Linked DNA regions of Actinopolymorpha cephalotaxi. The main gene of each other region encodes a partner of the protein of the gene in region 2 in a complex. Links are inferred from orthologs where the notes say so. Each region holds a gene or a part of one and is shown on either strand. Other genes may lie near its edges.

Region 1 (4,477 bases), 1.7 Mb from region 2 along the record:
GCGCCGCGGACCGCCCTGGTGGGCGCCGGCGTCGCCGTCGCCCCGCCGGGGCGGAGTGTCGACGCGGCCAGCGCACCGGGCTCGTCGCGACCCTCACCGAGGAGGTACCACCCCACGCCGGTCGCGGCGACACCCACGGCGACGACGCTGGAGAGGACCGAGGCGACCACCAGGGTCGGCCGGGGCCGACGGTGCCGGCCGGGCTGCCACTGGTCGGAGCGCTCCACCGAGGCGAGCTCGCCCGGGTCGGGCGCCGCGTGGTCGTCGTGGGCCCGCGAGGCGGACTGATGGTCGTCGGGCATCGGCACTACTCCTGGAAGGTACGAACACCCCGGTGCCGTCCTCCCCACGGCCACGGGTCCAAAGCCGCCGCAACCATAACTGATTGCCGCAATGCCGCCTTCCGGGCACAGTGCGTCACAACCGGACCAGCCGGACAGCCGGACAGCCGCGCGCCGGGCCGGCCGGGCTAACGAGGCCGGACAGCCGACCCGCTGTCAGCCGCCCGAGGACGCGCCCACCGGCGCGTCCAGCAGAACCGCGTCGATCAGGTCGTGCGCCCACTTCAGCAGCTCGACGTCCCGCAGCGGCTGCCCACCGATCGGGGCGGTGGCCGGACGGGGAACCAGGATGGTGCGCGCCGGCCGCTTGACGATCGTGCGGGGGTACAGCCGCATCAGCCGCAGCTCCTGGCTCTCCCGCAGGTCGGCCGGCGCGAACCTCACCTGGTTTCCCTGCAGGGTCACGTCGGTCAGCCCGGCCCGCTTGGCGTGCAGCCGGAACCGCGCGACCTCCAGCAGGTTGACCACCGGCTCGGGCAGGGTGCCGTACCGGTCGGCGAGCTCCTCCCCCACCTGGTCCACCTCCGCCTCGTCGCGGACGGCGGCAAGCCGTTGGTACATCTCCAGCCGCAGTCGCTGGCTGTCGACGTAGTCGTGCGGCAGGTGCGCGTCGATCGGCAGCTCGACCTTGACGTCGTTCTCCTCCTCGGGGCTGTCGCCGCGGTATTCCGCGACCGCCTCGCCCACCAGCCGGACGTAGAGGTCGAACCCGACGTCGGCGATGTGCCCGGACTGCTCACCGCCCAGCATGTTGCCCGCGCCCCGGATCTCCAGGTCCTTCATGGCCACCGCCATGCCGGCGCCGAGCTCGGTGTTCTGGGCGAGGGTGGCCAGCCGGTCGTGGGCGGTCTCGGTGAGCGGCCGCTCGGCGGGATAGAGGAAGTAGGCGTACGCCCGCTCCCGGCCGCGGCCGACCCGCCCGCGCAGCTGGTGCAGCTGGGACAGCCCGAACAGGTCGGCGCGCTCGACGATCAGTGTGTTGGCGTTGGAGATGTCCAGGCCCGCCTCGACGATCGTGGTGCACACCAGCACGTCGGCGCGCTTCTCCCAGAAGTCGGAGATGACCTCCTCCAGCTGGTGCTCGCCCATCTGGCCGTGCCCGACGCTGACCCGCGCCTCCGGCACCAGCTGCCGGATCCGGGCCGCCGCCTTCTCGATCGTGTTGACCCGGTTGTGTACGAAGAACACCTGGCCCTCGCGCAGCAGCTCGCGGCGGATGGCGGCCACCACCTGGCGTTCGTCGTACCCGCCCACGAACGTCAGCACCGGGTGCCGTTCCTCCGGCGGCGTCATGATCGTGGACATCTCCCGGATGCCGGTGATCGCCATCTCCAGCGTGCGCGGGATCGGCGTCGCCGACATGGTGAGCACGTCGACGCTGGCCCGCAGCGCCTTCAGCTTCTCCTTGTGCTCGACGCCGAAGCGCTGCTCCTCGTCGACCACGATCAGCCCGACGTCCTTGAACGACACCTCCTGGCCGAGCAGCCGGTGGGTGCCGATGACCACGTCGATCTCACCGGTGGTCAGGCCCCGGAGCACCTCCTCGGCCTCCTTGTCGGTCTGGAAGCGCGACAGTGCCCGCACCGTCACCGGGAACGGCGCGAACCGCTCGGCGAAGGTGGAGTAGTGCTGCTGGACGAGCAGCGTCGTGGGGACGAGGACACCGACCTGCTTGCCGTCCTGCACCGCCTTGAACGCCGCCCGCACCGCGATCTCGGTCTTGCCGTAGCCGACGTCGCCGCAGACCAGCCGGTCCATCGGGACGGTCTTCTCCATGTCCAGCTTGACGTCCTCGATGGTGGCCAGCTGGTCCGGTGTCTCGACGTAGGGGAAGGCGTCCTCGAGCTCGCGCTGCCACGGGGTGTCGGCGCCGAAGGCGTGCCCCTGGGTCGCCTGGCGCGCGGCGTACAGCTTGATCAGCTCGCCGGCGATCTGCTTCACGGCCTTGCGCGCCCGGCCCTTGCGCTTGGCCCAGTCCGAACCGCCCATCCGGTCCAGGCTCGGCTGCTCGCCGCCGACGTAGCGGGTCACCTGGTCGAGCTGGTCGGTGGGTACGAACAGCCGGTCGCCGGGCTGGCCCCGCTTGGAGGGGGCGTACTCGACGACGAGGTACTCCCGCGTGGTGCGGTGCTGACCGGTGCCGACCGTGCGCTGCGCCATCTCGACGTAGCGGCCCACGCCGTGCTGCTCGTGCACCACGTGGTCGCCCGGGGTGAGCTCCAGCGGGTCGATGGTGCGCCGGCGCCTCGCGGGCATCCGCCGCATGTCCTTGGTGGACGCACCGGACCGGCCCGCCAGGTCGCCCTCGGTGAGGACGACGGCCTGCGCGGTGGACGCCACGAACCCGTGGTCGATCCGGCCGCAGGTGACATGGACGACCGACGGCTCGGGCGCGTGGTCGAGGTGTTCGTCCAGGCGGGCGGGCAGGTCGTTGCCGCGCAGCACCTCCACCATCCGGTTGGCCGGCCCGTGGCCCTCGGTGACGAACACGATCCGCCAGCCGCGCGCGATCCAGTCGCGTACGTCGGTGAGCGCGCGTTCGGTGTCGCCCTGGTAGGTGTCGACCGCCCGCGCTGCGATCGCGTGCGACTCCACCGCGCCGGTGTCGACGTCGACGTCCAGCGCGACGATCTCGCCCATCTCCGTGCGCAGCGGGGCGGTCGGCGGGGCGTCCTCGGGCTCCAGGGTGAAGGGCGAAAGGCTCCACCAGGCCAGCTCGGTGTCCAGGGCGTGCCGGCGTACGTCGGCCAGCGTGCGGTAGGCCGCCGGGCCGAGGTCGATCGGCGCCTCGCCACCCCCCGCGGCGGCCGCCCAGCTGGCCTCCAGGAACTCCTGGCTGGTCGCCACCAGGTCGTGCGCCCGGCTGCGGACCCGCTCCGGCTCGGCCACCACGACGTGGGTGCGCTCGGGCATCAGGTCGACCAGCAGCTCCATGTCGTCGACCAGGACCGGGGCCAGCGACTCCATCCCCTCCACCGCGTGGCCGTTCGCGAGCTTCTCGAACAGCTCGGCCAGCTCCGGGTGGGCAGCGGCGAGCTTGGCCGCCCGCTCGCGTACCTGGTCGGTGAGGAGCAGCTCACGGCACGGCGGTGCGTACAGGCGCTGCTGCTCGGTGCTGTCCAGCGACCGCTGGTCGGCGACCTTGAACGACCGGATCTCCTCCACCTCGTCGCCGAAGAACTCCACCCGCAGCGGGTGTTCCTCGGTCGGCGGGAAGACGTCCACGATGCCGCCGCGCACCGCGAACTCGCCGCGCCGCTCCACCAGGTCGACCCGGGTGTAGGCGGCGGCCGCCAGCCGGCGCACCAGGTCGTCGAGGTCGATCTCGTCGCCGACGTGCAGCCAGACCGGCTCCAGGTCGGCGAGGCCCTTCACCTGTGGCTGGAGCACGCTGCGTACGGGCGCCACCACGACCTTCGGCGCCGGCGTCTCCTCCGTCGGGTGCACCAGCCGGCGCAGCACGGCCAGCCGGCGGCCCACGGTGTCCGACCGCGGGGACAGCCGCTCGTGCGGCAACGTCTCCCACGCGGGGTAGTAGGCGGCCGCCCACTCGGCGCCGAGCAGGCTCTGCAGCGTCTCGGTGAGGTCCTCGGCCTCCCGGCCGGTGGCGGTGACGGCGAGGACGGTGCGGCCGGCACCGCCGTGGTCGGGGGCGGCGGCCAGCGCGGCGATCGCGAACGGCTGCAGCGCCTTGGGTGCGGTCAGATCCAGCGGGGCGCCGGCGCCCGCCCGTGCGGTCTCCACGGCGGCGGCCAGCGCGGGATCGGCGACGACGAGCTCGACGAGTCCGGTGAGGCTCATGGGTTCCTTCGCGTGCGGAGGAGGTGGGCGGCGACACCCTCGCGGGTGGGGCCGAAACACCACGAACGCCCCGATTCGCGTGGCGAACCGGGGTTGCCCGTCCAGGCTAGCGCGGCCCGCCGACAGTCACCCCGGTGCTCCGTCTCCCTGGCGCTTCGTCGCGCGAACGTCAGCGGGCGGGGTCGCCCGGCGCCGCCACCGCCGGGCGCCGCCACACCGGCGGCTGACCGAGCAGCTGCGCGAGCTCCTCGTCGTACGGCGCGAAGTGGTCGTCCAGGCGGCGGCGGAGCGGCTCGGGCATCGGCTTGCCGGGCCGGGCGTTGTACCGCTCGAAG
Region 2 (4,054 bases):
TGTGCGGTCCCGACCATTCTTTCGGGGTGCGCCGGGGGCAAGTCCAACCCGCAGGGGGATACCGGCCCCGTGTGGCCGCACATGGCCAGGCGAGGAAGACTCGGGGTGAGCGGGTGTGACGGAACGAGGCGGTCGAGAGGGCTTCTCGGAAGGCTTGTCGGTGGTCGGGGCTAGCATGGCCAAGCCCTGACAAAACCCGCTCCGGGACCGTTCGGCAGGTGGCTCCACCAGGCCGCTGACCTGCTCGTTCGATCACCGGCACGCGCTACGCCAAGGCCAGACCACGCCAGATGCCGGACCACGCCGGACCACAGACCGATGCCAGAACCACCACAGCCCACCAGCCCCGCTGCCGAGGACGGAACCACCACGTGTCCGACCAGCTGATCATCCGCGGTGCCCGCGAGCACAACCTCAAGGACGTGTCCCTGGAGTTGCCGCGTGACGCCCTCATCGTCTTCACCGGCCTGTCCGGGTCGGGCAAGTCGAGCCTCGCGTTCGACACGATCTTCGCCGAGGGCCAGCGCCGCTACGTCGAGTCGCTGTCGGCCTACGCCCGGCAGTTCCTCGGCCAGATGGACAAGCCCGACGTCGACTTCATCGAGGGCCTGTCGCCCGCGGTCTCCATCGACCAGAAGTCCACCTCACGCAACCCCAGGTCCACGGTCGGCACGATCACCGAGGTCTACGACTACCTCCGGCTGCTCTACGCCCGGATCGGCCACCCGCACTGCCCGGTGTGCGGGCGTCCCATCGCCCGGCAGACACCGCAGCAGATCGTCGACCGGATTCTGGAGTTCGACGAGGGGACCCGCTTCCAGGTGCTTGCACCGCTGGTGCGCGGCCGCAAGGGCGAATACGCCGACCTGTTCCGCCAGCTCATCACCCAGGGCTACTCCCGGGTCCGGGTCGACGGCGAGGTCCACCCGCTCGGCGAGGTGCCCAAGCTCGACAAGCAGCGCAAGCACACGATCGAGGTGGTGGTCGACCGGCTCGGGCTGAAGGGCTCGTCGAAGCGGCGGCTGAACGACTCGATCGAGACCGCGCTGCACCTCGGTGGCGGACTGGTCACCCTCGACTTCGTGGACCTTCCCGAGAACGACCCTCATCGCGAGCGGGTGTGGTCGGAGCACCTGTACTGTCCCGACGACGACCTGTCCTTCGAGGAGCTCGAGCCCCGGTCGTTCTCGTTCAACTCTCCCTACGGCGCCTGCCCGGACTGCACCGGCCTGGGCACCCGGATGGAGGTCGACCCCGACCTCGTGGTGCCCGACCCGACGAAGAGCCTGGACGAGGGCGCGCTGGCGCCGTGGGCGGGCGCGCACGTCACCGACTACTTCGGGCGGCTGATCGAGGCGCTGGCCACCACCATCGGGTTCCGCACCGACACACCGTACGAACGCCTGCCGGCGAAGGTCCGCAAGGCACTGCTGCACGGCTACGCCGACCAGGTGCACGTCAGTTACCGCAACCGCTACGGCCGCGAGCGTTCCTACTACACCACCTACGAGGGCGTGATCTCCTACGTCTCCCGCCGGCACGCGGAGGCGGAGTCCGACTCCAGCAGGGAGCGGTTCGAGGGCTACATGCGCGAGGTGGCCTGCCCGAGCTGCCAGGGTTCGCGGCTGAAGCCGATCTCGCTCGCGGTGACGATCGGGGACCGGTCCATCGCCGACGCGTCGTCGCTGCCGATCGGCGACATCGCCGAGTTCCTGCGCGGCCTGGAGCTCAGCCCGCGCGAGAAGCAGATCGCCGAGCGGGTGCTCAAGGAGATCGGCGAGCGGCTGCGGTTCCTGCTCGACGTCGGCCTGGACTACCTCTCCCTCGACCGGCCCTCCGGCTCGCTGTCCGGCGGTGAGGCGCAGCGCATCCGGCTGGCCACCCAGATCGGGTCCGGGCTGGTCGGCGTTCTGTACGTGCTGGACGAGCCGTCGATCGGCCTGCACCAGCGCGACAACCACCGGCTGATCGAGACCCTGATCCGGCTCCGCGACATCGGCAACACCCTGATCGTGGTGGAGCACGACGAGGACACCATCCGCACCGCCGACTGGGTGGTCGACATCGGCCCGGGCGCCGGCGAGCACGGCGGCCAGGTGGTGCACACCGGCTCGGTCCAGGAGCTGTACGACCACCCCGACTCGATGACCGGGCAGTACCTCTCCGGCCGGCGCTCGATCCCCGTCCCCGACCTGCGCCGCCCGATCGACCCGAAGCGGCAGATCACCGTGCACAAGGCGTGGGAGCACAACCTCCGCGACGTCACGGTGTCGTTCCCGCTGGGCACGTTCATCGCGGTCACCGGCGTCTCCGGCTCGGGGAAGTCGACCCTGGTCAACGACATCCTCTACACCTCGCTCGCCAAGCAGATCTACGGCGCGCGGGAGGTGCCCGGCCGGCACCAGAAGATCACCGGCACCGACAACATCGACAAGGTGATCCACGTCGACCAGTCGCCGATCGGCCGCACGCCGCGGTCCAACCCGGCCACCTACACCGGCGTGTTCGACCACATCCGGCGACTGTTCGCGGAGACGCCGGAGGCGAAGATCCGCGGCTACCTCCCGGGCCGGTTCTCGTTCAACGTCAAGGGCGGGCGCTGCGAGGCGTGCTCCGGCGACGGGACGATCAAGATCGAGATGAACTTCCTGCCGGACGTCTACGTCCCCTGCGAGGTGTGTCACGGAGCCCGGTACAACCGGGACACCCTGGAGGTCCACTACAAGAGCAAGACGATCTCCGAGGTCCTGGACATGCCGATCGAGGAGGCGCTGGACTTCTTCGAGGCCATTCCGGCGATCTCCCGGCACCTGCGCACGCTGGTCGACGTCGGCCTGGGGTACGTCCGGATGGGGCAGTCGGCACCCACCCTGTCCGGCGGGGAGGCGCAGCGGGTCAAGCTCGCGTCGGAGCTGCAGAAGCGGTCGACCGGACGCACGCTGTACGTCCTGGACGAACCGACCACCGGACTGCACTTCGAGGACATCCGCAAGCTGCTCGGCGTGCTCGGCCGGCTGGTCGACCAGGGCAACACCGTGATCGTGATCGAGCACAACCTCGACGTGATCAAGACCGCCGACTGGCTGATCGACCTCGGTCCCGAAGGCGGCAACCGCGGCGGTGAGGTGCTCGCCGAGGGCACCCCGGAGGAGATCGCCGCCGACGAGACCAGCTACACCGGGCAGTTCCTGCGGCATGTGCTGCCCGCCTCGTCGGTCGACTCGGGCAGGGGATCCGTGCGGGTCGCGTCCGCGGCCAGCCGGTCCACCGGCGCCTCCCGGGGCACCACCACATCGACCGCCGGCAGGTCGGCTTCCGGCACGTCGGCTGCCGGCAGGCCGGCTCCGGCCAAGGCGACCGCCGGTAAGGCAGCCACCGGTAAGGCAGCCGCCACCAAGGCGGTCGGCGCCAAGGCGACCGGCACCCGCAAGGCCCCGGCGAAGAAGGCGGCTCCCGCCGCCAAGTCCGCTGCGGGTGCCCGGAAGACGGCAACCGCGAAGAAGGCGACGACGGCCAAGAAGGCGGCGAGGACGAGGAGGGCCTGAGTGGCGTCCGGCCGGGCGCTCCTCGGCGCCGGCCGGTGATCGGCTTGCCGGTCGTGGCGGTCGGTAGGGTCGAACGCATGTCTTCGCCCATCGACACCCAGGCCACCGACCTCCTGCTCACCACCACCCGGGCGGTCCGCAAGCGACTCGACCTCGACCGCCCGGTGCCGCGGGAGGTGCTGCTGGACTGCATCCGGCTCGCCGTCCAGGCGCCGACCGGAAGCAACCAGCAGGGCTGGCGCTGGGTGATCGTGACGGACCCGGACAAGCGGGCCCGGCTCGGTGAGCTGTACCGCTCCGGCGGCGCCGCCAACATGCGCGCCGCCCGCCAGGCGGAATCGCGTGGGGCGCAGCAGGACCGTGTGCAGGACTCGGCCCGCTACCTCATGGAGGTCATCGACCGGGTGCCGGCGCTGGTCATCCCGTGCATCGAGGGGCGTATCACCGACGTCCGGCACGCGGCCGGCTTCTTCGGCTCGATCCACCCTGCCGTCTGGAGCTTCCAGCTG

What was found. Proteins that work in one complex are often made in the same cells at the same time.
Region 1: the proteins of uvrA (region 2) and mfd are in contact, whole or in part, in a crystal structure (PDB 4DFC), measured with the Escherichia coli proteins. The link is inferred for Actinopolymorpha cephalotaxi from one-to-one orthologs.

The regions. Positions count from the first base shown.
Region 1 is NZ_JACBZA010000001.1:498,310-502,786, reverse strand. What follows is about bases 298-4,465. They hold mfd (transcription-repair coupling factor), read right to left. Parts: upstream 4,143-4,465; coding sequence 498-4,142; downstream 298-497. Other genes in these bases: FHR37_RS02220 (sulfotransferase family protein), read right to left, coding at 4,312-4,465; FHR37_RS32295 (hypothetical protein), read right to left, coding at 298-302. In the rest of the region: more of FHR37_RS32295, read right to left, coding at 1-297; more of FHR37_RS02220, read right to left, coding at 4,466-4,477. UniProt on the Escherichia coli protein: Couples transcription and DNA repair by recognizing RNA polymerase (RNAP) stalled at DNA lesions. Mediates ATP-dependent release of RNAP and its truncated transcript from the DNA, and recruitment of nucleotide excision repair machinery to the damaged site.
Region 2 is NZ_JACBZA010000001.1:2,180,239-2,184,292, forward strand. What follows is about bases 1-3,745. They hold uvrA (excinuclease ABC subunit UvrA), read left to right. Parts: upstream 1-371; coding sequence 372-3,545; downstream 3,546-3,745. Other genes in these bases: FHR37_RS09700 (nitroreductase family protein), read left to right, coding at 3,623-3,745. Also shown: more of FHR37_RS09700, read left to right, coding at 3,746-4,054. UniProt on the Escherichia coli protein: The UvrABC repair system catalyzes the recognition and processing of DNA lesions. UvrA is an ATPase and a DNA-binding protein. A damage recognition complex composed of 2 UvrA and 2 UvrB subunits scans DNA for abnormalities.